Regions from separate parts of the Vibrio sp. 1F263 genome, predicted to be linked through region 2. Evidence: predicted binding sites of a transcription regulator. Region 2 holds the regulator's gene; each other region holds the start of a gene.
The links. The regulator CRP, encoded in region 2, controls carbon source genes, mostly activating them, when cyclic AMP is high. The targets are predictions, from matches to a motif close to TGTGANNNNNNTCACA.
Positions count from the first base shown of each region.

Region 1: recB (exodeoxyribonuclease V subunit beta) is a predicted target of CRP. The motif match lies at 5,661-5,676, and genes of this name have one in related genera.
Region 3: malT (HTH-type transcriptional regulator MalT) is a predicted target of CRP. The motif match lies at 6,472-6,487, and genes of this name have one in related genera.

Region 1 is NZ_JBGONI010000015.1:31,141-41,966, reverse strand. Features, by position in the region: gene recD (exodeoxyribonuclease V subunit alpha) at 1-1,871, opposite strand, end outside; gene recB (exodeoxyribonuclease V subunit beta) at 1,871-5,545, opposite strand; gene ACED25_RS11660 (hypothetical protein) at 5,806-5,967, opposite strand; gene recC (exodeoxyribonuclease V subunit gamma) at 5,974-9,450, opposite strand; gene ACED25_RS11650 (TDT family transporter) at 9,578-10,528, opposite strand; gene ACED25_RS11645 (LysR family transcriptional regulator) at 10,735-10,826, shown strand, end outside.
Region 2 is NZ_JBGONI010000011.1:9,422-20,247, forward strand. Features, by position in the region: gene slyD (peptidylprolyl isomerase) at 1-219, opposite strand, end outside; gene ACED25_RS09730 (YheV family putative zinc ribbon protein) at 314-514, opposite strand; gene kefB (glutathione-regulated potassium-efflux system protein KefB) at 691-2,487, opposite strand; gene kefG (glutathione-regulated potassium-efflux system ancillary protein KefG) at 2,474-3,058, opposite strand; gene ACED25_RS09745 (ABC transporter ATP-binding protein) at 3,233-5,155, shown strand; gene ACED25_RS09750 (TIGR02444 family protein) at 5,152-5,622, shown strand; gene ACED25_RS09755 (hydrolase) at 5,899-6,891, shown strand; gene ACED25_RS09760 (YheU family protein) at 6,987-7,199, shown strand; gene ACED25_RS09765 (phosphoribulokinase) at 7,277-8,146, shown strand; gene crp (cAMP-activated global transcriptional regulator CRP) at 8,388-9,020, shown strand; gene ACED25_RS09775 (DUF1338 domain-containing protein) at 9,205-9,996, opposite strand; gene astD (succinylglutamate-semialdehyde dehydrogenase) at 10,255-10,826, opposite strand, start outside.
Region 3 is NZ_JBGONI010000003.1:5,222-16,047, reverse strand. Features, by position in the region: gene glgB (1,4-alpha-glucan branching protein GlgB) at 1-1,123, opposite strand, end outside; gene malQ (4-alpha-glucanotransferase) at 1,299-3,479, opposite strand; gene ACED25_RS02590 (glycogen/starch/alpha-glucan phosphorylase) at 3,656-6,109, opposite strand; gene malT (HTH-type transcriptional regulator MalT) at 6,676-9,384, shown strand; gene ACED25_RS02580 (DUF368 domain-containing protein) at 9,942-10,826, shown strand, end outside.

The DNA of each region.
Region 1 (10,826 bases), on a different contig from region 2:
ATACAGATACCAATATCACCATTGTACAAACCCAAGCCATGATCATTTCGCGTCACCATTACAGGACGCCCGTGATACCACAGTTCATCATTATGAGGGCTCACCAAACGTCTTGCGGCAAGCGCCCTTTCAATTCTATGGTTGAGACCTTTAACACCAAAGTCCCCTTCACGAATAGAACACAACAGTCGGCATTGGCTGAACAAATCGAGTACCGATTTGGCTCTCGCTTCTTGAGTTTCTAACTCTTCCAATGGCACATTCATTCGATTGAGATACGCGCCATACTCATTAACCAAGGTACGCAGCATCAAGTTATAGCTGTCGCTCGATAGAGGATGATTTTCGATATCGCCAAAACCTTTGGCAAACACTTGGTCTACTTGATTCGCAGAACCGTTATTGATTGCTTTTGCCAGCTGACCAATACCAGAACGCGCATCGAAACGGTAACTCTTCTGCAGCATACACAAGCTGTCTGCAATCGCCGGAGGATTAACGGCTCCCGCTTTTGCTTGCTGTGTATTGGCTATCGCATCAAAGCCTGTCATCTCCGCAATCAAGTTGCCTTGCGCACTGCTGTAACCCGCAGAGTTGAATGAACAGATATCACCGAGCACAGCACCTGCCTCTACTGAAGCCAGTTGGTCTTTATCACCCAACAAGATAAGCCTTGCGTGCTCAGGAAGTGCATCCACCAGCTTATACATCATCGACAGATCAACCATAGAAGCTTCATCCACCACCAAGATATCAAGGTGAAGTGGATTGCGTCGGTTATGTCTAAATTCCGCTCGATTAGGAATCGCGCCGAGTAACCTATGTAAAGTACTGGATTCAGTCGGTATGTTGGCCTTTACTTCAGGAGCTAATGGCAGCTGCTCAATCGCTTTACCAATCGACTCAGTTAAACGTGCTGCCGCTTTACCTGTTGGTGCCACTAGCTTGATCGTCGGTGTTTTACCTTGGCTTAGTGATTGCTCGACCATCGCCGAAAGTAACTTAGTTACCGTGGTCGTTTTACCGGTGCCCGGTCCGCCAGAAATAACCGCAAAACGTCGACTTAACGCCACCGCTGCCGCTACTTTTTGCCAGTTCAAACAGACAGATAACGGCACTAGACTATCCAGCACATCTAAATCGGTCACTTGTTTGGCTTGAACAATCGCTTGATCGATAGAACCCCAATCCAAAGCCTGTTCATCGACGATATCTAGATGGTCACACACTAACTTCTGACGTAATACCTGAGAGGTTTGTTGGTTTGCTTCAGCCTTGGTTAAGGCATTAAACAGGAAGTGATAACTGCGTGCAAAAAGCTGATTGAGCGTCTCAGTCAGTGCTTTTTTCTGCTCAATATTGAACTCTACTGGCTTACTTAAACGGTTTAGAGTTTCAGCCAACACAACTTCGTAGTTCCAATAACGCTGTAAGTAGACACGCTGTCCATCAAACATCAGCGGTTTAACGCAGTCATTCGTTGTTCCAACTAGGTTAGATGATTGCAGGACAATCACCCAATCAATACCCAACAGTTTTTGGTTCAATTGCAGTGCCGTTTCACCGTACAAACCGAGTAACTGGGCTAGATCTGCCGTTAGTTCAGGGGCTGCCGTATGCAGTTGTATAAGCTGAGTACAAATGTGCCCCTTGCCTAATTCATGGCTTACAACGCCAGCAAGAAAGCCGATCTCTTGAGAATGACTCGTCGCTTGCTGCGCAATAAAACGGGCAAACTGATAATCCAATTGACGAATTGAGCCCTTATCCGCAAGGAACTTGAGTACATCCATGAGCTGTTCAGGGATAAGTGAAACTGGCTTTACAGAGTTCGCAGTTTCCATGCCGGTATTATTGGTCGTTGTTATCATTATAGAAGCCCCATCTGTCCAGTTTCATCGTCATTCAATTGCGCTGAACGTCTGTCTATCACTTTACCGTCAATCAATTGATCCATTTCATCGAGCAAAGCCAGTGTTGGTTTAGCCGAGAAAATACCTTGTTGAGATTGGCCGTCCATTCCTCTTAGAAACAAGTAATAAACCCCACCGAAATGTTGTTCATAACTGTAATCTGCAACGCGACTGCGTAAGAAGCGGTGCAATGCCAACGCATAGATTTGATATTGAAGATCGTAACGGTGGTCAGCCATTGCCGATTTCAATGCCTCACCATGGTAGACGGCAACGTCATCACCTAAATGATTCGATTTCCAGTCGAGGACATAGTATTTACCTTGGTGCTCAAACACTAAATCGATGAAGCCTTTCAACATGCCTTGCACGGTTTGAAAGCCAAGGTCACCCGCTTTTGCTGATAGCGGATCGTGATACTGAATGGTTTGATTCAATTCAGATGCGGCTAATACTTCGATCGGCAACAAGAATTCCATCTCGACTAAACGTTGCGTTGAGTCTTTCTCGCTAAGTTTTAGATTTTTACCATCCAACGCGGTGTTCAGCACCGTATCGACAAGTTGTTGAAGCACGGGTAGCCACTCGAATTCGTATTGCTCTGACTCTAATAAGTGAGTGATTACTTGCGTGTTATGTTCGCTGGTTGCTGGCTCGGTAAATTCAACATCCTCAAACAAGGTGTGCAAGAAGGTACCTGGACGAGCGCCACGAGGGAAGGTGAATATAGAACGTTCAGGTTCTATCAACTCAGACTCGTCTTGTTCATCCGCCGAATCAATATCAAAGCCAGACACCTCAATGGTCGCATCATGGCTTGCTCCGTGGCTGCCCTGTTTGACTAGTCCTGAGTAACTGGTGATACGCCAAGCTCGGTCGATTGACGCCTTAAGTTCACTGGCCTGTAAGTCGTCACTCACTTGTTCTGCTTGTACAAAAACTTGCTCGTGAGCGGTTGGTGTTTCAGACAGCAATACGCTTGAATTCTTCCCCTCAATCGCTGACAGAGCTTGATGTAACTCGGCGATGCCTTGCTCTTGTCCATTTTGAACCAAGTAGCCCATGGCACTTAAGTGAACGCCGGTCGGCTCTTTGGTTGAACGCCCTTTACGTAAAGGAGCCATACCAATGAAACAACCGTAAACGGCACGAGTAAGCGCCACGTAAATCAAACGTAAGTCTTCCGCCAATCGCTCTTTGTCGGCTTGCGCTAAGGCACTGTCGCTACCCGTAATATCAAGCACTGTGGTATCTGATTCATGGTCGTAGAACTTACCTTCACTCGCTTCACGATAACTCGCCACGAACGGCAGGAATACTAGGTCATATTCCAAACCTTTCGATTTATGAATAGTGACGATTTGAACTAAGTTTCTCTCTGATTCAAGGCGTTGAATGTCGTCTTCACTGCCACCTAAACCATTTTGCGCATCTGATATCGCTTCTGCTAGCCAACGTAACAAGCCATAGTCACTGTCGAGTTCTTGCCTAGCTTGTTGCAGCAATTCGCCAATGTGCATTAAATCAGTGAGTGAGCGCTCACCATTTTCTTCTTCCAGTAAGCGTTCCGCGAGATGCCTTTTACTGATCACGCTGCGAAGCATTGGTAATACGCCACGCTGTAGCCACAACTTACGATATTCTCGAAATTCGTTAACGACGTTTTCCCAAACCACTTCATCGTTGTTGAGTTCATCCAATGATGCGGCATCCAAAGAAAACAATTCCGACGCTAAACTCGCGCGCAATGCACGATCGTTTTCAGGTGTCAACACCGCTTGCAATAGGCGTTGAATATCTTGCGCGACCAAGCTGGTAAATACACTGTCTCGGTTAGACAAATACACACTAGCGATGCCTTGTTCCGACAACGCATTCTTAATCAGGCGACCTTCACTACCGGTTCGAACCAAGACAGCAATATCACCTGCATTCACGGCATGTTGCTTTTTACCGTTATCAAAATAAGCTTGCTCGTTTTGAGAAGCGGTCAGAATGGTTTGAATTTGACTCGCCGTCGCCTCAGCCATTGCTTTGTGATATTCGCCTTTTGGTAAGGGCTTGTCTTCAGTCTCTTGCAGCCAAAAAGTGAGCGCGTGTTGAGTTTGACCATCCATCACCCATTGGCGTTTGTCAGCCGATGGGCTCGCTGCTACGGGCAAAAATGGAATGTCTTGGTCGTAGATAAACGGGCTATCCGAATTCATAAACACTTGGTTTACCGCGCTGACCATATCAGCACTCGAACGCCAGTTAGTGCCTAACGTATAGTGAGCACTAACTTGGTTTCTTGCCTTAATGTAGGTAAAGATATCCGCACCACGGAAGCCATAGATAGCCTGCTTCGGGTCGCCGATCATAAACAGACCGCATTGCGGGTTATCGAGATAGATTCGGCTAAAAATACTGTATTGCAGCGGATCGGTATCTTGGAATTCATCGATCATCGCCACTGGGTATAAGGTGCGGATTCTCTCCACTAGCAATGATTGCTCATCCACATCAATTGACGCAGATAACTGAGTCAACAAATCATCAAACGATAACCACTGCTTTTGCTGTTTAGCCTTAGCTAGCATAGTCCGACAATGGGTAATGGCATGCGCCAGCAATGGAGCTTTTAGATCTGCTGGATAATTTAAGAAGTCCTCAATCGCTTCGAAAACGGCGTGCTGAGGTGCAGTGCCTTTTGGTGTTTTCTCGATTAATGTTGCTTGTGAGAACTTCTCTAATTTATCTGGGAACTGGTAATCATGAGTGTCGCTCTGTGCCCATGCTGTGACGGCTTCTAACCAAGTCGGTAAAGACTTCTTGGTGTAGCTACGCTTGTTCACATCTGAACCTGAAATCAAAGCCAGAAAGTCCGCTTCAGATTCACACCACAACGCCTTAAGTTGCTTCACTTTATCTAGGTTTTGATTGTGCAGTGTTTGCAGGTCACCCGACATCGCATCTACCGTTAGCTTTAGTGGAGAACCCGTCAGGTAGCGATTTACGTCAGCCAATAATGAAGCGGGAGAACCCCAAATATTTCGCACTTCGCCCGCGAGTTGAATTGGCAGCGGGTAGAACTGTTTACGCCAATAGTCAGCAACCACTTGTGCTTTTAGGTGGCTTTCATCAGTCACAAATTCATTATCAAAACGGCTTCCAGACTCAAAAGCATTTTGGGTCAACATTCGCTGACAGAAACCATGAATGGTGTAGACCGCGGCCTCATCCATTTGTCTTTCGGCATTGAGCAGGGTTTTCGCCGCGCCAACATGATCTTCGATGGCTTGTAACAGAGGAGCAATCACTGGATCATCACTTTGCCCACGAGCAAACGCAATCCGTGCATCATGGATTCGAGCACGAATACGATCACGTAGCTCTGCCGTTGCCGCTTCGGTAAAGGTCACCACTAGAATTTGGTCTACAGTTAGTGGCTCATGGTGTCGTGTAGCTTCCGTCAGATCACCTTGCGGCGCAGCAGTGCCGTGCCCCAGCAGTAAGCGCAAATACAAGCCAGCAATAGTAAATGTTTTACCCGTACCCGCCGATGCTTCAATTAAACGCGCGCCATGAAGTGGAAACGTCATGGTATCGAGTGTTTTTGGAGCGATTACCTGAACACTGCTTGTGGTCGTCATGCCTTACTGCCTTTTGATAGATGAGTCTGTTAAAAATGTGACTATTGCTATAAATGTGACCTAGCGTGGAAAACGTCATTCAATTTACGTCCTACGCTGATTTGTTAATAGTTAGTGCGATCTCTCTCACGGATCAATTCAGATCGCCTCGCTACTATGCGCCCACGAGTTCAGGAGCGCCTATGAGTTTTGTACTTTACGGCGTTACTTTGAACCACAGAATAATGGTCCCTCTGACCTGTGGCCGTACAGCGAACGCCCTACACTAATAATGATTTACTGGCGGCCACTTTATTTCCTGTACCTTGCTTACCCTCACCTTGATTCCCTTCACCTGGAAAGTAAGCATCCCAAATGCTTAGCAGCGACTCTCTTTGGTCTTTTATTAATTCAGCGCATACGCTATTGATCTTGTCGATCACAGCCAATTACTCCTGATCTTCCAGATCGGCTGCAGCCAACCTTGCCGCCTGTAGCACAAGTGTCGAGTACATACGTGATTGAACGGCCAGTTCATCATCCCACTTAGGCCAGATTCGTGAGATGTAGGTATCTCTGCCCTCGCCCGTAAAGGCAAAGCTGTCATTAAAGGTATCGTCCATTTTCTTGAGTGACTTCTCTTCGTCATCAACCCACTTACCACGACTAAAGCCCGCCTCAACGCCAGCCAATGCGGTTTTCGGGAAGTAAGGCAGTGGTGCAGTCATGCCTTGATAAAACAGTCGCACTAATTCCGCCAGCAAACCTCTCGCCTGCTGTGCATCACCAATAGGCTGTAGCGTTTGGTGAACCACGCCCTCTTTTCTGTCATAGCCAATAATATGGGTCGTTTTTCCGTGCCCCATAACAGCGCAGGATAGATGATCAATCCACGCAGCCAAGTAATCTTGAGAGCGTATTTTGCCGCTACGGAAACGCACTAGACCTGATTGGTAGTTCTGAGTTAACCACCCCATCAAGCGAACAGGCTTACCTTCGCCTAACACGTCAAACTCGATATTCACTTCGAGATCTTGCTGCGGTGATCCGCTCACAAATCGAATCTCTTTGGCTAAGTCTTCCGCTTGAACACGATTGGTTTCAAATTCGATGTCACCGAAGGCGCCAACAGGTAGTCGACCTTGGGCTTTTTGCTCAGAGACAAACAAGCGAACCGCTTCATCTGCCCCTTCTGGGTGATCGAGTAGTACTTGGAGCAAAGCATCTTTAAGCTGGAAGCTCTCTAAGCCATTAAGCACGAATGGCTCATCGTCTTCCATTACCGGCAGCGGTGGCTCAAACACGACTTTTAAACGGCGATTAAAGAAGTATTGCACCGGCAAGCGCCAGAAACGCTGTAGCTCAACCAGATCGAGCTCCAATGGATAAGTCGCACCAAGCAAATAGTCATCCAAGGCACGATTGAATTCACCACTGCGTTCACCGGAACGGTTAGCCGCAGGAAGCCACTCTTTGGCGTAACTCAATACATAACTTTCATCACCTTGTGTAAAGGCTGCAGGGCTGAACGGCGTCATGGTGTGTTCAAAACTGATCGCTTGAGTCAGCTTGATACCAGAATCATCACTTGGTAGTGCTTGGTCTTTACCTAAGCAGTAGTTTTGCTGACAATATTCAATCAACTCTGAAACCAATACCGACGGCACTCGCTCAGTATTATCTTGAATCGAGCGGCCGACATAACTTATGTACAAACACTCTTGCGCCGACAGCATCGCCTCTAAGAATAGGTAGCGGTCATCATCACGACGAGAACGATCGCCAGGTCGTGTGCGTCCGTTCATCAAGTCAAAACCTTCTGGTGGCATTGAGCGAGGGTAAACCCCATCATTCATACCCAATAAACAGACTGTCTTAAACGGAATGGAACGCATCGGCATCAGAGTACAGAAGTTAACTTGCCCCGCTAAGAAACGCTGGCTAATACGCGCGCCCGACAGCTTATTATTCAAGTACTGATAGATAATGCTTGGCGATAGCTCTTGTTCGTACAAGGCATCATCAAGCTGTTCATTCAGTTGAGAAAGTGCATCACGAATCGACTTAAGCACCACCTCGCCTTCTAGCTCAACGGCGAAGAAATCATCAATCATTTGCAGCAAGGTTTCACGCCACATATCGATTGATTGGGTTTCAGTTAGTCGTTGGCGGTAATGAGCGATACGGTCAATAAAGTGCGCTAACTTACCCGCAAGTTCGGCGTTAATACCCTGAACTTCGTTATAAGCGGCAATCGGAGAGTGTTCAGTTTCAAACAAACCTGCAGAGTCTGACATCGCATAACCCAATAGCATGCGCTGAATGCCGAATAGCCAAGTATTTTGCTCGGTCGCAGGTAAATCAAATTCTGTCGCCGTTGAAGCATCGACACCCCAACGGATACCCGCTTCTTCAACCCATTGCTTGGCTTGCTCGAATTGAAACTCGTCAATACCAAAGCGTGCCATCATCGCAGGAATTTCTAACAGCTCTAGCAACTCAGAAGCTAGACAGCGCGTGTTTGGTAGCGCGACTAACTGCATGAAGGCGGTCAGAATTGGGCTTTCTTGGTCTGCGGTTCTATCAGAGATCGAGTAAGGGATATAACGCTCACCCGGTGCATTACCAAATACCGCCTGAATCGCTGGGCTATAAGCATTAATGTCAGACACCATCACGATGATATCGCGTGGTTTCAGAGTCGGGTTGGTATCAAACATCGCCAACAACTGATCATGAAGGACTTCAACCTCACGCATTGGGCTATGACACGCATGTACGGTTAGAGAGCGATCGCCAAGTTCAACAACCTGTTTATGGTTACTGGAATCTAATATGTGGTCGTCTTGATGTTCTTCTAACTGGAGAATATCGGCTTGCAGTTGATGCAATAGGTTATCTCTCTCAACATCAATAAAGAACTCATGCTCTTCGCAGTCTGATTGAGATAGTAAAAACAGGTTATCTCTGCCCAGTTTCCCCATAGACGCAAGTAAACTATTACCCACGGCTTGGCTGGTATGCAGTTCGTCTTCAATATTAGCTTCTATGCCATCTTTCAATGGTGAAGTTTCACCCTCCAATTTAGGTAAACCATCAACCAACGCAAACTGCTTACGACGCTGGGCTTCAACTCTTGCCAAATATTTACGGTCGCGAATATCGCCCCAGTAATGTTGGCAAGGGTTGGTAAACATCAAGTGCACATCAATCTGCTCACCGAGTGCTTTCAACGCATCCATGTAACGAGGAGGCAACGAAGAGATACCAAACACAAATAAGCGTTTAGGCAGATGTTGCAGTTGACCTTGTTGCTTGGCTAGCGCTTCAATGAAGTCGTGATACAAGTTGCCACGGTGATATTTAGATTGGCCTTGAGACAAAGTTTTCTCATAGAGTGCTTGCCACAAAATCGGTTGCCAAGGGTGCTCTTGTTGTCCCTCATCATCGATAAGTTCTGCAACGGGCTCTCCCGCTTCCCACATCGCCATCCACTCCGGTCGATACACCAAGTAACCATCGAAGATATCGGCAATTTTTTCTGCCAATTGATACAACTTCGAATCATCTTCGTCGTTTTCAAGGTAGCGTTGTAGAGGTAAAAAATTAGGGTGGTCAAGCTTAGCGGGTAGCAAACTCATCAACTTCCACGTCATCGCTTCTTTATTAAAAGCACTGCGTTTTGGTACATCAGGAAGCACTTGGGTAAACATATCCCAAATGAAGGTTGCAGGAAGTGGGAAATCGATATTTGCTGCTACGCCAAACTCTTTGGCGAGTTCCATCTTAAGCCATTGAGACATACCTGGGCTCTGAACCAAGATCTGCTCTTTTTCGAAAGGATTGGCTAAAGGATCACTTTTGATTAAGTGAACGAGAAGGATTTTTAAAGTATCAACTTTATTGGAATGGTAAACAGTAAACAAAGTGCACTCACGCTAATCTTGCCACAATATAAAGCCAGATTAGCATAAGTGCCGTGTTTGGATTAGGAATATAAGCTTATGAAATACTGAAAACTTAAGGTCCGTTTATCTTTTGAACTATTGCTTCTTACAGTTTACTGCCTACCGCGCTTAGAACACGGTGAGGTTTGTAATTCATGTAATAACGAACCGCCACATAACCCACCACAAACGTTGCCACAATCAATTCTAGATACGCTAGACCGAATACTTGATTTATGTAATGCGCTTCAATACCTTGTGCTTGCATCCAAGCCGCCAATTTGAATAGCGCCGTTGCACCAATCACGATTGGGAATGTAAACGCCGCATAGCCAGGGCTGAATGGCAGACGAAGTAGTTTGAAAAACGCGATGTAGATAATAAACGTCATCAACACTGCAATGCCAAAGAGTAACCCAATGATCACTGGCGAAGGATTTGCCGTCACCGTTAGGTAGCCAGCTAAAGATAGACTTGCTGGTGCCGCCATAATCGCAATGGTTGGTTTTGCTGCGTCAGGCACTTCATGAGAGAAGATCAAACGGTAGATCATAAGAGGTAGCATTACGGCATAAACCAATAAACCAAAGACTAAAGTCGCGTGAGCAACGGGTTCTAAGATCGGGTTACCTGAAAAAGAAACGTCTGCCACGATAATACCGATTGGTGGCACAAACCAGCTTGGCACCATGTGGTGAATCTCAAAGTTTTTAGCTCTGTGGTATAAGAAGCTCACCAAGAACACGACATGTAACGCTACCGAAGCGAGCCACACAGCTTCTTGTAAGAATTGAGAGATCGGAGCCAACGAAGCAGACACCACCATACAACCCATTGCGAATGTGGGTACAACACTGCCGACAACAGGGTGAGCAAGGTCTTCACGTAATAAGTGGCCGTGAATCAAAAATTTCACAGCTAAAACAAGAAGCAATACAGCCGCAATACCAGCACTGACCCACTGCACCAAACCCGGTGTGTGCAAAATACCTTGTGCGACTAAAACACCATCCCAACACCAGCCTAAACTTGCAATTGCGAGTGCTAACCCTGCCATGGGTGTTGGAGCTCCTGTTAATCTATATTTAATACGTTGAATCATGTCAGCCTCTCTTAAACTTAATTCACTAAACTTGTGAACTCATCAGCTTGTTGAAGCCATAATACGCTTGCGCTTCGTTAAACAATATCCAATTATATATAACAAGTGTTCATTAATACTGAACGATACCTTTCCTCCAGCAGCGTAAAACTAGGAACCTGATGGCTAATATTTCAATCAAACAACTCAAAGTGTTTGTCACCATTACCCAACATTCGACGCTTACCGCCGCATCGGAAGCACTGTTTTTGTC
Region 2 (10,826 bases):
ATCGTTGTGCTCGCCGTAAGCGTCTTCTGGAGTAACAGTTGCTGAGAACTTGTCGCCAGCGACTTTGCCTTCAAGCTCTTTTTCAAGACCTGTAATTAGGTTGTTGTGACCGTGAAGGTAATCTAGTGGAGCTTCTGCAGTTGATTGATCAACTACTACGCCATCTTCAAGTTTCACTTGATATGCAACACTAACTACTACGTTCTTTTCAATTTTCATGAGAGCTCCAAGGAGGTTTGGACTAAGCTCGAACAGTTGAGCTTAGGAAAAATTCTGTACCCGGATATTATGGGGATCAATTGACGAAACTCAATCACTCAGGCTTAAAAATACCGATCATTTCTTGATTCGCGTGTTCAGATTTCTCTACAGTTTTCGGTTTACGCTGTTCTGTGAAGTCACAATCGACACATTCCACCAGCTCGATATTATTTTCAATCCACCAGCGGAGTGTGTCTTGAGTCTTGCAGCTTGGGCAGCTCGCCCCTGCGATAAAGCGTTTTTTCTGTTTCACGTTGATATCCTTTACTACTCTGGATTCGCAGTTCTTCCGCTCTAGCTCTATTAAAGACAAAGCAGAGACCACGTTTATTATTAGATCAGTTATCTAGACTTTTATTTCTAGAGCTCAAGCTATATGTCTATGCCCAAGCTTCATTTCTAAGCTCAAGCATTAGTTATCACTTCAAGCTACTGCCAATAGTTTCGAGATTGGTGATCGTTTTCCATCTCGTGTCCAAAAATCTCTTCAAGCTCTTTGCGAGCCTCTTTCGCTCTTTGGGCTAACTCGGCATCTTCGTTATGCTGAGGCAGCAACTCTTTCAGCATACCATTATCCAGTTTCCTAAAGTGTGCTTCTGCTCGCTTCGCTTTATATGGATGCATGCCAAGTTCAGTCAATGTTTGACGACCTAAATCCAGAGCACCAAGGAAGGTTTCACGCGAGTAGTTGCTCACACCGTGGTTAAGTAATTGATACGCTTCAACACGGCTTCGAGCACGCGCTAAAATCTTTAACTGTGGGAAATGCTGCTTACACAAGTCGACAGTTTTCATGATTTCGTCTGGAGAGTCGGTACACAACACGATCGCTTCCGCTTTATCAGCTCCGGCTGCGCGTAATAATTCAAGATGAGTCGAGTCACCGTAAAACACCTTGTAGCCGAACTTCCTAAGGATATGTATTTGGCTGGCATCACTTTCAAGGACGGTGATACGAATCTTGTTAGCATACATCAGACGACCAATGATCTGACCGAAACGACCAAAGCCTGCAATGATCACTCGAGGGCTACGATCAACCACATCCGAAGACATCGCACTTTCGCTGATTTGGTTCAGCTGACGAGCAAAGAATCGGTCTTGCAGCTTAAGCATCAGCGGCGTGGTCACCATAGACAGGCTCACTACCACCAGTAAGAACGACACCTGTTCGCCACTTAAGATGCCTTGTGCACTCGCAGCGGTAAAAATTACGAAGGCAAACTCACCACCTTGGCTGAGAATCATCGCCATTCGGCTGCGCGCTTTAGCTTGAGTGCCGAAGATACGAGCCAGCGCATACAGCACCAAACCTTTCAATATGACCAGAGACGACACTGCGATAAGTATTGCGAATGGGCTTTCTGCCAATAAACCTAGGTTTACTGCCATACCCACAGAGATAAAGAACAGACCAAGCAGTAACCCTTTGAATGGGTCAATCGCAATTTCTAACTCGTGTCGATATTCACTTTCAGCCAGAAGTACGCCCGCCAAGAAAGTACCTAATGCCATCGACAAACCAATCTGCTGCATGATGACGGCAATACCAATCACCAATAACAGCGCTGCTACCGTGAACAACTCACGCACACCGCTCATGACTACATATCGGAACAGTGGTCTCAACAAGAAGTGACCACCGACAAGCAAGCCAATCACACCGCCTAGCATCCACAACATGTCAGCCCAACTGCCGCCCGTATTGCCAGCAAGCAAAGGCAGCATCGCCAACATAGGGATTACGGCAATATCTTGGAAAAGTAATACCGCAAAGCCTGACTGCCCTGCTTCTTTGCCACCAAGCTCTCGCTCTTCAATAACACGCAACGCAATAGCGGTCGAAGACAAAGCTAAACCCATGCCGATGACTAAGCTAGTTTGCCAAGTTAAACCAAACATACACGCGATAGCGGTAATAATCAGAGTGGTGATCAGCACTTGCGCGCCACCGAGTCCTAGAATGGGGGCTCGCATCTGCCACAGTTTTTTCGGATTAAGTTCGAGACCAATCAAGAAGAGCAGCAGTACCACCCCGAATTCGGAGAAGTGTAGAATCGCCTCTACATCACTGATTAAACCAAGCCCCCATGGGCCAATCGCCACACCCGCTAATAAGTAACCGAGTACCGACCCTAATCCAGCGCGCTGTGCGATAGGAACCGCAACTACAGCAGCTGCTAAAAATATAACGCTACTTTGTAGAAAATCGTTAGTCAGAGCCATCATTCGCTCCTATATCTTGTAGCGGGTCTCGCAACCAATTTCGATACGCTTCTGCGTGTTGGTAACGCGTCATATCGGTGACATTTCGTGCCCAGTGTAAAACCAAAGGGGATATCCAGTGCATCTGACACAAAGCAGCCGTTAGCTCGAATGGTTGCAAAATCTCTTGTAATGGATATTTATTATAGCCTGCGGCACCAAACGCCTCTTCTTTACCACCGGTAGTAATCACACTGCGCCAGTGTTTACCTTTAAGCGCACTTTGCTCACCAAACGCAAAACCCTTGCCTAATACTCGGTCAAACCACTCTTTAAGCAGTGATGGGCAGGAATACATAAACAAAGGGTGTTGGAACACGATCACATCAAATTCAAGCAGCAATGCATGCTCAGAAGGCACATCAATAAAGAAGTCAGGATAGATGGCGTAGAGATCGTGGACTTTGACATTCCCAAGCGACTCTATCTTTTTAACCATGATCTGGTTAGCGATAGAGGTTTGCGGCTCTGGGTGCGCATAGATGACCAGCACCTTTGGCACGGGGTTGTCTGTCGAGGGAGTATTACTCATTCCTTTGAAACATTCCTTTGAAGGCTAAACGGTGGCAAGGCCACAAGAATTTAAGCAAAAGTTACTAATATGTTATTGGCATCATAACGCAAATTGCATTGTGATCGACTTTTATCTGGTTTCAGCCTACTATGCAGGCGTCTGTTCACCTCTAATTTCTATGCTATTTCAATTATGATTACTTTCTCTGATATTCAATTGCTACGCGGCGGTAAGCCACTCCTCGACCAAGCATCTGCGACTTTTCACCCTGGCGACAAGATCGGTTTGGTTGGTAAGAATGGCTGTGGTAAATCTACGCTGTTCGCCCTAATTAAGGACGAACTGTCTATTGATGCTGGCTCATTCAGTAAACCAGCCCATTGGGAAATGGCTTGGGTTGCTCAAGAAACACCTGCATTAGAAAGAACAGCAATTGAATACGTGATTGATGGCGACCGTGAATACCGTGGCCTTGAAGATCAACTTGAGAAAGCCGAACAAGCCGACAACGGCACATTAGTCGCAGAGATCCATGGCAAGATTGAAACCATTGGTGGTTATAGCATCAAAGCACGCGCGGCTGAGCTGTTAGACGGCCTGGGCTTTCGCCAAGAACAAATGACATGGAACCTGACTCAATTTTCAGGGGGTTGGCGTATGCGTTTAAACCTAGCGCAAGCCCTACTGTGTCGCAGTGACCTACTGTTACTCGATGAGCCAACCAACCACTTGGATTTAGACGCTGTAATGTGGCTAGAACGCTGGTTACAAAACTACCCAGGCACACTCGTTCTTATCTCACACGATAGGGACTTCTTGGATCCTATCGTCAACCGCATCGTGCATGTTGAAAATCAACTGCTCAATGAATACACCGGTAACTACTCGTCGTTCGAAACCCAACGAGCGCAAAAGCTAATTCTGCAACAAGCTATGTACCAAAAGCAGCAGAAACAAATGTCGCACATGCAGAGCTACATTGACCGTTTCCGTTACAAAGCTTCAAAAGCTCGCCAAGCGCAAAGCCGTATTAAAGCGCTAGAAAAAATGGAACAAGTACTGCCCGCTCAGTTTGATAACCCTTTCAGCTTTGAATTTAGAGAACCAGACGCACTACCAAACCCAATCATGATGATGGACGAGGTATCGGCGGGTTACGACGACAACCTGATTCTAGAGAAGATTCGCCTAAACCTAGTACCGGGCAGCCGTATTGGTTTGCTTGGTCGAAATGGTGCAGGTAAATCGACGCTGATTAAACTGCTTTCTGGCGAACTGAAACAGCAAGGTGGTGAGCTGAGCTATTCGCAAGGCGTTAAAATGGGTTACTTTGCACAGCACCAATTAGAGACGCTGCACCCGGAAGAGACACCACTTCAGCACATGATGCAGATTGCGCCAAAACACACCGAGCAACAACTGCGTGACTACCTAGGTAGCTTTGGCTTCCAAGGTGAAAAAGCACTCGATAAAGTGGCACCGTTCTCCGGTGGTGAAAAAGCGCGTTTAGTATTGGCTCTGCTGGTATGGCAAAAACCGAACCTATTACTACTCGATGAACCAACCAACCACTTGGATCTCGATATGCGTCAGGCACTAACGTTTGCGTTGCAGACGTTTGAAGGCGCGATGGTTATCGTATCGCACGACCGCTACCTACTTCGTGCCACTACTGATGATTTATACCTTGTACACGACCGTCAAGTTGCACCGTTTGATGGTGACCTTAGCGATTACTACAAGTGGCTAACCGAACAACAGAAAGTTGAGCGCAAAGAAGCACAAGCATTGGCACCAGCAAAAGATGGCGCCAACAGTGCAGCAGCAAAAAAAGATCAGAAACGTAAAGAAGCAGAGTTCCGTAAACTGACGGCACCAATTCGTAAAAAGCTGACTCAATTTGAAAAGCAGATGGATAAATTAACGTTGGCTCTTGAAGAAGCCGAGCAAGAATTATCCGATACTTCACTGTATGAAGCTGAAAATAAGGCTAAACTGAATAAAGTACTCGCTCTACAAGCGAGCAGTAAGTCACAGCTAGAAGAAGTTGAAATGGATTGGATGTCCACTCAAGAAGAGCTTGAGCAGATGGAACTGGATATGGATAGCTTATGAGCCCAGAGCACGCACCAATATCACTAACACTGGAACGACTATGGCAATTTAGCCTTCAGTATTACAGTGTGCGCGGTGTTAAGGATGCGTGCTTAGCTTTGCAAAACCAATTCCATGGCAACGTCAATCTACTGCTGCTTCTCAAATGGCTTGATGAGCAGCAACTCTCTTTCGCTGAGGAGGAGTGGCACAAGGTGCAACAATGCTTAAGTCGCTCTGAAACCTTGCTTCATAGTTATCGAGAGCTGCGTAAACACCTCAAAGCACACGTTGTTGATTCACTCTACCGTGAAGCCTTACAATTTGAGCTACAGCTTGAGAAACAACAGCAATCCGATCTCGTCGACTGCATTAAGTCTCTTCAACTTACTGCGAACCAACAATCACCGCTCGCTTTACAGTACTGTCGTTTATTAGGGGCGGAAAATCTCTACGACGCTTTTTCTGAACCAGCACCACAGCCCTAACGCATTTCCTTTTCCTTTTATTCAATCAAGCTCCAAGCTTAACTGCGCTCTCTCGCTACCATGATCGCATGCTGACTAAAACACATTTGGGGGAGTCTTTAATACGCCCAACCTTGATATTATTCAACCAGTTACCCATCACCTGTTTTGGTCGATCATATCAGTGAAACCCTTGCGCTTATGCTAAGAATCAACCAAGCTCAAATAAAAACGTGGGCGTTTCGCTAAAAGCTCAACACTTTATCAAAGCCCATAAAAGAAGCATGGACTGTTTTTATGACAATATTTACCGCTGCCGCTGGCCTATCGAATCCACATTTACAAACCTTAGTGCCAAGATTTATTAGAAAGCAGGCGTTGTTTGCTCCTCAATGGCAGACCTTAGAAACTCCCGACGGCGATTTCCTAGACCTTGCATGGAGTGAATCGCCAGACGGTGACACGCCAAGCAATGATGATAAAAGTAACAAGCCAATATTCGTTCTATTCCACGGATTAGAAGGGAGCTTTGAGAGCCCTTACGCCAACGGGCTGATGAATGCATTTGCTAAAGATGGTTGGCTATCAGTGATGATGCACTTTAGAGGTTGCAGCGGAAAACCAAATCGCTTGGCTCGTGCATACCATTCAGGTGAAGTCGAAGATGCGCGCTTTTTCCTAAGGCATCTGCACGCGCAGTTCCCCAACAACCCCAAAGTTGCAGTTGGTATCTCTTTGGGTGGTAACATGCTGGCGAATTATTTGGCTGAGTATGCCGACGACCCATTGCTGTCGGCGGCGACCATAGTATCTGCTCCATTTGACTTGGCTTGTTGTTCTAGTCGCATTGAGCAGGGCTTCTCCAAACTCTATAAGAAGTATCTACTCAACTCTCTAAAATCAAACGCCTTGAAAAAAGTTAGCCTGCTACAGGAAAAGCTTGGTGTCACAGCGGAAACCATTAAGAAGATCACCAAACTGTATGAGTTTGATGAACAAATCACGGCGCCTCTGCATGGGTTCAAAAATGCCCAAGATTATTATGCACAATGCTCCGCACTACCTAAACTCAAGAAGATCAAACTACCAACTCAGATCATTCATGCCAAGGACGATCCTTTCATGACCGATGATGTGATTCCAAAGTTCGTTCTGCCTGATAACATCGATTATCGACTGTTTCAAAAAGGCGGTCATGTGGGGTTCATTACCGGCAGCACACTCAAGCCAAGATTTTGGTTAGAAGAAGCATTACCCGCCTACTATGAAAGTCTACAAGATTCGGCATAATGACGAGCCTTAGTAAATAACAGTTAAAATATTACTAAGCTCACTCATTTCTACAACAATAAACCTACCCATGAACATAAAAGAGAGAAGTATTTATGATCATCCCGTGGCAAGACATTGCGCCAGAGACACTGGAAAACCTCATCAAAGAATTCGTACTGCGTGAAGGTACGGACTATGGTGACGTAGAAGTTTCACTGCAAAACAAAATTGACCAAGTGAAACATCAATTAGCCTCAGGAGAAGTGAGTATCGTGTTTTCTGAACTGCATGAAACAGTTGATATTCAAGTCACAAAACGCTTCTAAGCTGCGCTCATAAAGGAGCCGTGTTATAGTGGTAAACGATTGCTAACAAGTAAGTTACTCAAAAGACAAGGGTTGTCATGTCCGCTAAACATCCAATTATTGCGGTGACGGGTTCATCTGGAGCCGGCACCACCACTACCTCAGAAGCCTTCCGAAAAATGTTCAATATGATGGACGTGAAGGCAGCTTGGGTTGAAGGGGATAGTTTCCATCGCTTCACTCGACCAGAGATGGATGTCGAGATCCGTAAGGCGCGCGAGCAAGGTAAGCACATCAGCTACTTTGGTCCACAAGCTAACGATTTTGGTGCATTAGAAGATTTCTTCCGTCAATACGGCAATGAAGGCACGGGAAAAGTCCGTAGCTATCTGCATACCTTCGATGAAGCCGTGCCTTACAATCAAATGCCCGGCACCTTTACGCCATGGCAAGAGATCCCTGAAAACTCGGATGTGATGTTCTACGAAGGTCTTCACGGTGGCGTAGTCGATGGTGACATCAATGTTTCTCAACACGTCGATCTGCTTATCGGCATGGTACCTATCGTAAACTTGGAGTGGATCCAGAAATTCGTTCGTGACACACGCGATCGTGGTCACTCTCGCGAAGCGGTGATGGATTCTATTGTTCGCTCAATGGATGATTACCTTAACTACATTACCCCGCAGTTTTCGCGTACTCATATCAACTTTCAGCGTGTCCCTACCGTAGATACATCAAATCCACTGAATGCAAAAGGGATCCCAAGTTTAGACGAAAGCTTCGTGGTTATACGTTTGCGCGGCATCAAAAACGTCGATTTCCCTTACCTGTTGGCTATGATTGATGGCTCATTTATGTCACGTCATAACACGCTTGTGGTGCCAGGAGGCAAGATGAGTTTTGCTATGGAGCTCATTGTAAGGCCGATCCTGCAACAACTTATAGAAACCGGGAAAATAGGCTAACAAAACAACATTCTGGTTGATTACTTTTCATACCGTGATCATGTGCACAATTTTGCGTAAAAAATCGTAGCTTGGTCACGATTAAAATCAAGAAATAGTACCTGAAAAAGGATACTATTCTTAAACGAAACACAAGATAGCTTGCAGCACTCAACGAGTGCTCTTATCCTAGCTAGGTCAATTCAGGCTTAGCTAAAATATGGAAAGCGGCAAGCATACCCTGCAGAGGAAGTAAGATATTATGGTTCTAGGTAAACCCCAAACCGATCCAACATTAGAGTGGTTCCTTTCACACTGTCATATTCATAAGTACCCTTCAAAAAGTACTTTGATTCATGCTGGTGAAAAGGCAGAAACCTTGTACTACATCGTTAAAGGTTCTGTGGCAGTTCTTATCAAAGACGAAGAAGGTAAGGAAATGATTCTTTCTTACCTAAACCAAGGCGACTTCATCGGTGAGCTTGGCTTGTTCGAAGAAGACCAAGAGCGTACTGCATGGGTTCGTGCAAAATCTCCTTGTGAAGTAGCTGAGATTTCTTTCAAGAAATTCCGTCAACTTATCCAAGTGAACCCAGATATTCTAATGCGTCTTTCAGCGCAAATGGCAAACCGTCTACAAGTAACTAGCCAAAAGGTTGGTGACTTAGCGTTCCTTGACGTAACAGGTCGTATCGCTCAAACGCTACTAAACCTAGCAAAACAGCCAGATGCAATGACTCACCCTGACGGCATGCAAATCAAGATCACTCGTCAAGAGATTGGCCAGATTGTTGGTTGTTCTCGTGAGACCGTAGGTCGTATCTTGAAGATGCTAGAAGAGCAGAACCTAATTTCTGCACACGGTAAGACCATCGTGGTATACGGCACTCGTTAATCTCGATTAACTGAGCCAAAAATTTGAAAGCCACCAAATGCGAATTTGGTGGCTTTTTTGTTTTCTAAAGGTCTAAAGAACAGATGCGGGAAGCAAAGTTAGAAATCGGACTTCACTATTCTAAAGTATCTCGAAGCGAAGCGTACCCGCACCTCTAGGGCAAAGCCCGTACTCGTATCTTTCTTTAACCGTTGGTGCTTTCAAAGATCTTGTCAGCTGAAGCCGCGACAAATCCGGTATAAAGCTCACCATTGGCCATCACATAACGCTTAGCAAACTCATAAAAGCCTCCAGGAATCATCTCATTGCCTTCAACAAATGAAACTGGGACTTTGTCTGCCATAGTTGATGATTGCTCTAATAAGACCTCTGGAGAGCCTTTCACCTCACCACCTGACGCATTGATAGTGAATCCCGACTCATTCAGATAGTCATTCACGGCCTGCACTTCATCGAACTTATTTAACTGGTTCACACTCACCGTAAAGTGGTTTGCACCGTAACCATGAGCTGCGAGCCAAGAAGCGTATTCACTCTCTTTTGCTAGCACTTGGAAATCTGCGAAGCTCAAACCCCAAAGACGACCACCAAACAAGAATTCATGACCCTGAAGCTTGCTTGCGTCTACTTGCCCAACCAACTTAGCAACGATCTGTTGTAAGTCGCTTGAACACTCTTCGACCTTCAACTCACTAATGAACACTTTTGGTTGTTTTGGATCTGGATGCTCGTAATGCTTAGCCACTAGCTTCTTGCTCTCAAACAAGTAATCGCCACATGCCTTGTAACCTAACTCAAGGAAAGGCTTGGCCAGTGTTTCAATCCCCAGCGGTGCAACATTAAAAGTACGCAGTGCAATATGATCATTAATCAGGGCTTCGTCTTCTTTCAGCAAGTGATGTACTTTCTCAGCCGATGGACAAAGCCTGTGAATGTAATCATTCCATAGTGATTTAAAGAGTAGATCGGGCGTCATGGTGACTCCTTGTCAGAGGTTCTAGCAAGCTAGTAATTTGGATTAGAAAGGGAGAGGCTGGACATAGAGTCAGCAGCCATCAGCCTGTGACATACTTGTTCTATTATTATCTAGCGCCCAATCTAGGTGTCGGACGTGGGTGAAAATAGGAAGCGATAACACCGCTTCCTTATTACACAATCAATCAATGAATCTGTTACTCATGAACCTAGAGCTCATAAGCTTATGATTCATCAAGTTAAAGCTTAAGAACCAAAACTACAGCTCAATACCTGGGCTAAACGTAGTTGGCAGTTGAGTTTCACCACCTTCCATTGACGCCATTGGGTAAGCACAGTAGTCAGCCGCATAGTAAGCACTTGGGCGTAGGTTGCCTGAAGCACCCGGGCCACCAAATGGTGCATCACCACTTGCACCTGTTAGCTGGCGATTACGGTTAACAATACCCGCACGGATATGGTCAACGAAGTATTCCCATTCGGAATCGTCGGTTGAAACTAGGCCTGCAGACAAACCAAAGCGCGTGTCATTAGCCAGTTCAACGGCTTGCTCTAGCGATTGGTAGCGAACCACTTGCAGCAATGGGCCGAAGTACTCTTCATCTGGCAGTTCAGCAATGTTGGTTGCATCGATAATACCCGGAGAAACAAACGCCGCTTCGCCCGCTTTGGCTTCGACTAGGCTTACACCACCTAACGATTGCAGATTAGCTTGCGCGTCCAAAATGAACTTAGCCGCCGCTTCAGAGATTTGTGGGCCCATGAAGGGTGCTGGCTCAGCGAATGGCTGATCAACACGAATCTTCAAGGTAGCCGCAACAAGCTTATCGA
Region 3 (10,826 bases), on a different contig from region 2:
ACGAGTTCCAATCTTGGTGCCAACCACGGCGTGGATCTGGATCATGGAACAAAGGCGTTCCATCAAAGTTAGCTAAGCCGTGATCATCACTTGGAAAGTGTGCAGGAACCCAGTCCAGAACAACACCTAAACCGGCTTGGTGACATTGGTCGACGAAGAATTTGAAATCATCTGGAGAACCAAAACGACTTGTTGGCGCAAACAAGCCTATTGGCTGATAACCCCAAGAGCCGTAAAACGGGTGCTCTGAAACCGGCATCAACTCTACGTGTGTGTAACCCAGATCCGTTAGATACGGGATTAGCTCTGCCGCTAGCTCACGGTAGTTTAGGAATTCACCTTCAGCATTGCGCTTCCAAGAACCGGCATGCAATTCATAGAATGAAAGGGCTTCTTTGCGCTTTTGCGTCACTGGGCGATTCTGCCATTGAGAATCTTGCCACTGGTAGCGAGCGTGATCGTAAGTCACAGATGAAAATGATGGGTACTGCTCAGAGTAGAAACCCCATGGGTCAGCTTTATGTGGCAAGCCTTCGCCATCAGGCCCTTTTAATTCAAACTTGTATTGTGCGCCTTCTTCCAGATCAGGAATAAATAAGCCCCACATACCATAATCTAAACGCTGCATTGGGTGGCGACGACCATCCCAAGCGTTGAAGTTACCCACCAAGCTAGCCGCTGTTGCATGCGGTGCGTACACCAAGAAACGCGTGCCTGAAATCGTCTGTCCATCACGCTCTAGCGTAATAAACTGAGCTCCCATGTGATGATACATATCTTTCGGTGTATGAAGATCCTCATAACTCGCGTACAGATCATGGTATTGGTATGGATCATCGATGATCTGCTCTACTCCATTCCAATCAACCGCAAGCTTGTAGTGAGTAAAACGTAAGTCTCTTTCTTGCTTAAGAATGAAACCACTTTCACCCTCTCGCGCTAACTTAATACGAGGTTCCTTTCCAACAATCAACTCGACTTTATCTGCCCCAGGAATCCACACTCGTAATGAACCTTGTTCAGAAGGTAAGTATGGCCCTAAAAACGCAAATGGGTCTGTGAAGCAAGCCTGTGATAGTTGGGTATATATTTGTTTTTGCTTTGAAATCGAACTTAGTTCCAAAACGCTTCTCCCTAACCAAACATCCAAAAAACATAATACAAAAATGCCCGCTATTAGTGCGGGCAATATAACGACGGTTTATTCTACCAGATGAGCATTCAATATTGAGTGACCGAGGTTGTAGTTTCGTACGGCGTAAGCAAAAAACCACCTCTTTTCAAGCCACTCGACTCCATTACTTAGCTGCTTTTTCTCGTACATCAGTTAGCTTAGATGCGATACGATTCACGCCTTCATGAGCGAAGATTTCGTCCAAGTTCATTGATAGTTTACGACGCCAGTTAGGGTACTCATCGACCGTACCAGGGATGTTAACGGGCTTATCCATCTCTAGCCAATCTTCCAACTGAACACTCAGGAGTGTTGAGCCACCAGCAGCAACGTGCAACTGAAGCGCTTCAGCAAGATAAGAATCCATCGGCACTTGACTTGCATCACGCCCAACACCTTCAGGTAGGAAGCCGTGCCATGCCACTGAGTCTAAGATACCTTGCTTGCACTCCAAGCGGTTATCGAACAAAGTTTCTAGCTGTTGTGCGTCTGGGTATAAACCAATCTCTTGACCCATTTTCAAGTCATCACAGTGCCAGAAGCCGCGAAGCGTTGGCATATCGTGAGTACACAGTGCTGCCATCGATTGTGACGCGTAGTGCTTCGGAGAAATAAAACCACCGTCATTTTCTGATGTTTCGAAGAAGAAGACTTTGTAAGAATGCACGCCAGCATCAGCAAGGATGTCTACGATTTCATCCGGTACCGTGCCTAAGTCTTCACCGATAACGCTGCATTGGTAACGGTGAGATTCAAGCGCCAGAATAGACAGCATGTCTTGCACTGGGTAGTAGATGTACGCACCTTTCGTTGCGTTCTCACCCTTTGGAATCCACCACAAACGCAGCAGACCTAAAACATGGTCAATACGCAATGCACCACAGTGCTTCATGTTGGCACGAAGTAGTTTGATGTAAGCGTCGTAGCCGGTTTCTTGAAGTACTTCTGGGTTTAGTGGCGGTAAGCCCCAGTTTTGGCCTAGAGGACCAAGAATATCCGGTGGAGCACCAATGCTCGCATCCATCACTAGGTTGCCTTCATCAGCCCATGTCTCGCTGCCAGAATCTGCAACGCCTACCGCTAAATCACGGTAAAGGCCAACCGCCATGCCTTTCTCTTCAGCAAGAGACTGTGCATCGTTGATTTGGCAATCGGCTAACCATTGTAGGTACATGTAGAGATGCACTTGATCTAGGTTATCTTTGATGTATTTCTGGGTCGCAGGGCTTTCAAATGTACGGAATTTCTCTGGGAATACAGGCCAGCCCCACATACCTGAATCTTCAGCATGCAGTTCACCGTGCAGCGCATCAAACGCGGCTTGATGCATCAGGCTTTCACCGCCCTCTTCAACGAACGCTAAGAACGCTTGTGCGCGGTCGCTGTTTTTGTCTAGATGACGAGTCTTAAATTCTGCAAATAGCAGAGGTAAGATGCTCATCTTCAGCTCAGATACTTCAGTGTAATTCACCCAGTGCGCTTCACGAGCTTTCTGTAGGCGCTGCTGGAACTCGGCGCTGCCTACCGTTTGTTGCGCTTCCGCGCTTAATGCGAACTCAGGAACTGAACTCACATCAATGTATAAGACGTTCAACCAACGACGTGAAGACGGGCTGTATGGGCTCGCACCTTCCGGGTTCGCAGGGAACAGTGAGTGAATTGGGTTTAGACCAACAAAGTCACCACCGCGAGACGCGATATCCGAAACAAGCTGTTTTAGGTCACCGAAATCACCAATACCCCAGTTGTGCTGAGTTCTTAGCGTGTACAGTTGAACACTTGGTCCCCAAAGCTTTTTGCCTTGCTCAATGGGTGACTGCTTGAAGCACGCTTTTGGCGTAATAATCAACGTCATCTCGTAAGGTTTCTTACGGCGCTTACGACTCACAATGAGCTTGTGATAACCCCATGCCAAATCACTTGGCAATGCAAACACTAAAGGGCCACCCTCGGCACGCTCGTCACGAACGACTTGAGATTGAAGATAGCCTTCAAGTACCTCTCCTTGCTCGGTTTCTAAGCGCCAGCTGAACTCACTTTCACGAGCACTCACACCCAGATTGAGTGTCACTTCTACTGGCTCACCGTCACGCAAGACAAGAACCGGGTCTAGTACATCTTTTCTGTGCTTTCTTTCTGCAGATTTAAGCAGTGCATCATCGCTGCTTGTATCGTAGCCCAATGAAGCCAATAGAGACGTAATCGTCTCTTCTGATACTTGTGCTTCATCGCCCCACGCACTAACGTAACTATCGGCAATATTTGCCATTTCTGCGACTTGTTTTAATACGGTCTGTTCTTTCATCGCTCTCTCCGAAAACGTTCTGACGCTTTCAATTTTTGTAGAGTTGTCTATTTAATTTTTACTAATCAATTAGCTTGTGACAATCAGTTTGTAAGCATTGCTATCTGAATAAGCCGTCTATTTGCTCACAAGCTAATTGAGCCAAGGCAGAAACTGCCTTGGCTACTTTGCAACTATTAACGGTTAACCGCTTCAAGTTTCCAAATGTTGTTCACGTAGTCGCGAATTGAGCGGTCTGATGTGAACTTACCAACCAATGCCGTGTTAAGAATCGCTTTCTTAGCCCAACCTGCTTGGTCTTTGTATTGTGTACCCATGTCTTCATGTGCTTTCACGTAAGAAGCGAAGTCAGCAAGACATAGGTAAGGGTCACCACCGTCTAGTAGGCTATCAAACGTTGCACGTAGAAGACCTGGTTGACCTGGAGTAAACTCATCGCCAGTCAGTAGATCTAGAGATGCTTTCAATAGTGGGTCTGCATTGTAGTAGTCATATGGGTTGTAACCCTGAGCTTTCAATGCAACAACACCGTCAACTTCTAGGCCGAAGATGTAGATGTTTTCATCACCAACTTCTTCACGAATCTCAACGTTTGCACCATCCATCGTACCGATAGTTAGAGCGCCGTTTAGAGCCATCTTCATGTTGCCCGTACCTGAAGCTTCTTTACCAGCTAATGAGATTTGCTGAGAAACGTCTGCCGCAGGGATGATGATTTCAGCCATGCTTACACGGTAGTCAGGGATGAATACCACTTTAAGCTTGTTACCGATGCGAGGATCGTTGTTGATCTTCTCTGCAATCTTGTTAACCGCGAAGATGATTTCTTTTGCTAGGTGGTAACCCGGTGCTGCTTTCGCTGCGAAGAAACATACGCGTGGCTCACACTCGAAACCAGGTTCGTTAAGAATACGGTGGTACAGAGACAGAATGTGTAGCAAATCTAGGTGCTGACGCTTGTATTCGTGCAGACGCTTAATTTGAACGTCGAAGATAGCGTTAGTATCTAGCTCGATATCCATGTTCTCTTGAACCCAATCCGCAAGACGCTGTTTGTTTTCTTTCTTAACAGCCATAAATTCTTTTTGGAATTTCGCGTCTGTTGCAAACTTAGCGATGCCTTCTAGCTGCTCAAGTTTTGCTGGCCACTCAGAGCCAATCTTACCTGTGATTAGATTAGATAGACCTGGGTTACAGAACTTCAACCAACGACGTGGCGTGATGCCGTTCGTTACGTTAGTCAGTTTACCTGGGAAGATTTCGTTGAACTCTGGGAACAAGTCTTTCTTAACAAGTTGAGAGTGAAGTGCAGCTACACCATTTACTTTGTAAGAACCAATCACACATAGGTTTGCCATGCGAACCATGCGGTGGAAACCTTCTTGGATGATAGAAAGCTTCGCTTGTTTCTCACCGTCACCAGGCCACATCTTGCGAACTTCTTGCATGAAGCGGTGGTTGATTTCAAAAATGATTTCCATGTGACGTGGAAGAAGACGGTTGATCAGCGATTCAGACCAAGTCTCTAGCGCTTCTGGAAGTAGTGTGTGGTTCGTGTAAGCGAACGTATGTGCACTGATTTCCCATGCTTGATCCCAAGATAGACCTTTCTCGTCGATTAGGATGCGCATTAGCTCAGGAATCGCAATCGTTGGGTGCGTATCGTTCAGCTGAATCGTTTCTTGCTTAGGCAGATCTTCTAGAGAGAAACCTGCTGCTTCGTGACGGCGTAGAATATCGCGAACTGACGCTGCTGAGTGGAAGTACTGCTGCATTAGACGCAGTGTCTTACCTTTCTCGTGGTTGTCGTTCGGGTAAAGTACTTTAGTGATGTTACCTGCATCGATTAGCGAGTGTTGCGCTTCGAAGTAATCACCGTTGTTAAAGCTTGCTAGTGAGAATGGTGCAATTGCCTGACATTCCCAAAGACGCAATGGGTAAACCGTGTTTGACTCGTAACCTACGATTGGTAGATCCCAAGGCATTGCTTTTACTTCCATACCTGGAACCCAAGTACGAACTTCTTTACCGTCGATGAATTCAACTTCTACATGACCGTAAAAACCAATGTGTTGTGCTAGCTCTGGACGAGCGACTTCCCATGGGTAACCTTCAACACCACGCCATGCGTCTGGTGCTTCTTGTTGACGACCATCTTGGAAAGACTGTTTGAATAGGCCGTATTCATAGTGAAGACCGTAGCCTACTGTTGGGTACTCTTGTGCAGCACAAGAATCCATAAAACATGCAGCAAGACGACCAAGACCACCATTACCTAGCGATGGGTCGCGTTCTTCTTCTAGAAGGTCAGTTAGGTTTTGGCCTAGCTCTTCCATTGCATGAGTAATCTGTTCGTACAGACCCATGCTGATCAGATTGTTACCTGTTAGACGACCAATCAAAAACTCTAATGAAAGGTAGTTAACGCTCTTCGCGTTTTTGATTTTTTCATCATTTTCAGTTTCTAGCAGGTCAAATGTTGTCAATTCTGCTAGCGCACGCCCCATCGCTAGGTACCATGCGCGGCTATCTGCGTTTTCAATCGTTGTTGCGTAAGTTGCAGATAAATGCTTTTTAACGCTTTCTTGGAACGACACTTTATCGAAAGTTTTTTGCTGAGTTGGTTTCATTTCAGAAATCTCGCTTTTAATAGTTCTAATTCATCTGTGACATATCGTGCATGGTCACCATTAACTAAACATCCTCCCGTTAATACGACTAACTAGGAGTAGATGAGAGGGCGTAGGGGGCGTACCGATGTAAGGTTAGTGATCTGACTCTCATGTTCTAACTTCGAACAAAAAGTTGGAGTGACTAAGATCACAAGCTCCCGTTCGATAACTTAACGTTAATTGATGTGAGTTTTATTTAACCGGAATAAACTGATTAGCAAATCTGAGTTTGAGATCACGAAATTATTTTCCATATCTCATCTTTTACATAAATCTCAGTGTAAGACCGAACAAAGTCACATTCACAAACCACCACGCAACGTGAGCAAAGTCCCAAATTAAGGGCGTAGAAAGCTAAAAACATGCAAGACCGCAAGGTTTCTGAGGAGAATCATAGTCGGTGCCATTTTTCTTCACGTAACATAAGCACAGACTTAAGTAATTAGGCAGATGTGATTGGGCAACTCTTTTACGGTTTTAGAATCCCCAGAACATAGGCCACGGAATAGGTGAAAAACTTCGACATGTGGATCCCTTCGAAACTGACTCGTCCCGGCCGCTTACATAATGCAATCCTACGACCTAGGGTTCTCGATCTGCTCCAGAACGCAGATTGCTATAAGCTTGTATTGTTCCGTTCTCCAGCGGGCTATGGCAAGACCACTATGGCTGCACAGTGGCTATTAGATAAGCCGAATGTGGGTTGGTACAGCATCGATGATAGTGACAACGATGCCTTCCGTTTTATCAACTACCTACTCCAATCACTCAATAAAGCGACTCAAAACTCCTGTCCCAATGCCCAAAAACTGGCAGAGAAACGACAGTTTTCATCGCTGCATTCTTTATTGAGCGAAGTATTCGCCGAGATGTCGGACTATCATCATGAATGTTTTCTTGTTTTAGACGACTACCATTTAGTCAACAATGATGACATTCAAGAAGCAATGCGCTTTTTCCTCAAACACATGCCCGACAATCTTACGCTGGTTGTAACCAGTCGTGGTACACCCCCCCTAGGTACGGCAAACCTTCGCGTTCGAGACTTAATGATCGAATTAGGTAATGACTCGCTGGCTTTTGATACCGAAGAGACGACGCGCTTTTTTAATCAGCGTGTTGCCGATGGTATTGATGACACAACGGCAGACAGTATTTGTACCTATGTAGAGGGTTGGCCTTCTGCACTTCAACTTATTGCGCTGCAAGCCCAACATCAAAAACGTACGCTTGCGCAGTCTGCTGAGTCCTTCTCCCACTTTAATCAAGCCCATCTTTGGGACTACTTGGTTGAAGAGGTTTTCGACCTGTTAGACAAAGAAACTCGACAGTTCTTGATGCAGTGTTCAGTGCTTGACCACTTCAACGACGAACTGGTTTGTGCGCTAACACAACGTGAAGACGCACTGGGTATGATCGAATCATTAAATCGATTCGGTTTATTCATCTACCCGCTTGAAGGCGAAAAGAACTGGTATCGTTTCCATAACCTGTTTGGTGAATTTTTGGCACATGAGCGTCAAGCTCGAATCCCTCAACAAGAAGCAGAATTGCACCGAAGTGCCGCGAAGGCGTGGATTAAACAAGACACCCCACACCAAGCACTACGCCATGCACAGCGCGCTGAAGACCCAGAACTGATCATTCAAATACTGACAGACCACGGTTGGCCGATGTTCAACCAAGGCGAGCTTTCCTCGTTAGAGATGGCGATCAAGCAACTGACTACGGATCAACTTTACAGCGACCCTAAACTGTCCATGTTACGAGCTTGGCTAGCACAAAGTCAGCACCGCTACGAACAAGTAGGGACATTATTGGAAGAGGCTGAAACACAATATCAAGCTCGAAATATTGAACTCGACACTCAACAGCAAGGGCAATACAACGCCCTACGCGCGCAAGTTGCGATTAACAGTAATGAACCTGAAAAAGCCTTAGAATTGGCAGAGCTTTCGCTAAGTCAGCTGAACACCACCGTTTATCGTAGCCGAATTGTCGCCACGTCTGTTGTTGGTGAAGTCAATCACGTAATGGGCAACTTGAGCCGTGCACTGCCGATGATGCAGCAAACAGAAAAACTTGCACGCCAGTACCAAGTTTACCACCAAGCGCTTTGGGCGATTCTACAACAGAGCGAGATCTTAATTGCACAGGGTTACGTTCAAGCGGCATTCGAGCTGCAAGACAGTGCGTTCAAATTGATCGAAGAACACCAGCTAAAATACGTGCCTCTGCATGAATTCTTACTGCGTGTTAGAGCTCAAATATTCTGGTGTTGGAACCGATTAGATGAAGCGGAAGAGTGCTGTTACAAAGGCTTGGATATCCTTGGTCACCATTCGCCAAGTAAGCACCTTCACAGTTATTCAATGTTGGCTCGTATTTCACTGAGTCGCGGTGAAATTGATAAAGCATCTAAGTTTATCGACCAAATTCAGCACCTTTTGCGTCAATCGACTTACCACGTGGACTGGACGGCGAACGCTTCTCTTTCTTTGATTCTTTTTTGGCAAGTAAAAGGCAATAAAGAGGCGATACGTGATTGGTTGAATGTGGCTGTTCGACCTGAATCGGCAAGCAACCACTTCTGCCAACTGCAATGGAGAAACATCGTTCGCGCTCACATCATTCTTGAGCAGTATGAAGAAGCGGAAGAAGCGCTGACGTTCCTTAAGAGTGAAGCCCAGCGTTCACACCTGATTACAGACACCAACCGAAACTTGATCGTTGAAGCCGTGTTACGTACACAAATTAACGATGAAGACAGCGCACGCGTGCTACTTGAAGAAGCGCTTCATATGACTAACCAAACCGGTATGGTCGGCAACTTCTTAGTAGACGGCGGGACTATCGGACATATCTTGGATAAGTTGAGCAACAAGCCTGGCTTAGGTGACTTAGAACGCCATCGCGCTCAACAGATCATGAAAGATATCTCGACCACCCAACGCAGCCGCTCGGTTCACTTTGATGAAGACTTTGTTGAAAACTTAGTCAATCACCCAAACATTCCTGAACTTGTGCGCACAAGCCCACTCACCCAGCGTGAATGGCAAGTACTTGGTTTGATTTATTCAGGGTTCAGTAACGAGCAGATAGCTCAAGAACTCGATGTAGCAGGTACCACCATCAAGACTCACATCCGTAACCTTTACCAAAAGCTAAACATTGCTAACCGCAAAGAAGCGATCAGCACAGCGGAGAATTTACTGCAGTTGATGGGGTACTAAACGATTCGAGATTAATTCGAGAAAAGCTTAAGCTAGTCGCCGATGGTGACTGGCTTTTTTTTCGTTTGGAGCATGGGGTTAATAGCAGATAGCTGATCATAAAGAGCCAAACGACAGACAAAAAAATAGCCAACCGCAATAATCGCGATTGGCTCTATATATTTGTGAACAAATCATAAGTTCACTAACAACGTCAGTTGGCTAGGTGACCCTCGGCTTAAGAAGGGTCAATGTATATAATGCAGTTAGCGTGCCAACTTTAATTCAGCCATTTTATAAGCCCTGCATCGCATAAAAACCTCTAATTCATGATGCGAATTGCAAAGTGCATTTGCATAATGCAACCAAGATGCAATATCGATAGAAAACAGGTTTCACTGCAGCCGATAATAATAAGACTCCAAGCAGTTGTATTTTAAATGTAAGGCAGATGTTCACATCAACGTATTGCCTTACAATTAAAGAGGTAATAAAAGCACCTCGCCAAAGGCATATTCATACTTTTTTGACACTAAAGTTTGTATACTGCACAAAATCACTCTCAACTCTATGAAGCAATGAACTACTTAAGTACTTTTTTCAAAGGCATGGCAATGGGCGCAGCCGACGTTGTCCCTGGCGTGTCGGGCGGAACCATCGCATTCATCACTGGTATCTACGATACGCTACTAGAAAGCATTCGAAGAATTAACCCTAGCGTACTTGGACTATGGAAGCGTGAAGGTTTCAAAGCCGCGTTTAGCCACATCAACGGTTTTTTCCTAATTTCACTGTTCGCAGGCGTATTCACGAGCATTGCGACATTTGCAAAACTGATTTCTTGGTTATTAGTCACCCACCCAGTTCCACTATGGTCTTTCTTCTTTGGCCTTATCTTGGTGTCGGTTTTCCATATTCTTAAACAAGTAGAAAAGCGCGATATGATTCGATTCGTATTTTTGCTGCTTGGTGTTGCCTTCGCTTACAGCATTACCGTGCTTAAGCCGCTGCAAATGGAACCTACCAGTATCAATATTCTCATTGCAGGTGCGATTGCAATCTGTGCGATGATTTTGCCAGGTATCTCAGGGAGCTTCATTCTGCTATTAATTGGTATGTACGGCCCGGTACTTGGTGCCGTTAAAGAATTTCAGGTCGATGTACTTGCCCTATTCCTTAGTGGCTGTGTGATTGGCCTGCTGACTTTCTCTCACGTACTTTCTTGGTTATTGCGCTCATTCCGCGACTTCACATTAGTATTCTTGACTGGTTTGATGATCGGTACACTGCCGAAGATTTGGCCGTGGAAAGAAACGATCAGCTGGCGTACAAACTCTAAAGGCGAGCAAGTTCCTCTGATTCAAGAAAACTTGTCACCGTTTGATTTTGAAGCCGTCACTTCTCAACCTTCACAGCTAGTAATGGCTATTGTGATGATGCTTGTAGCGATTGCTCTGGTCCTT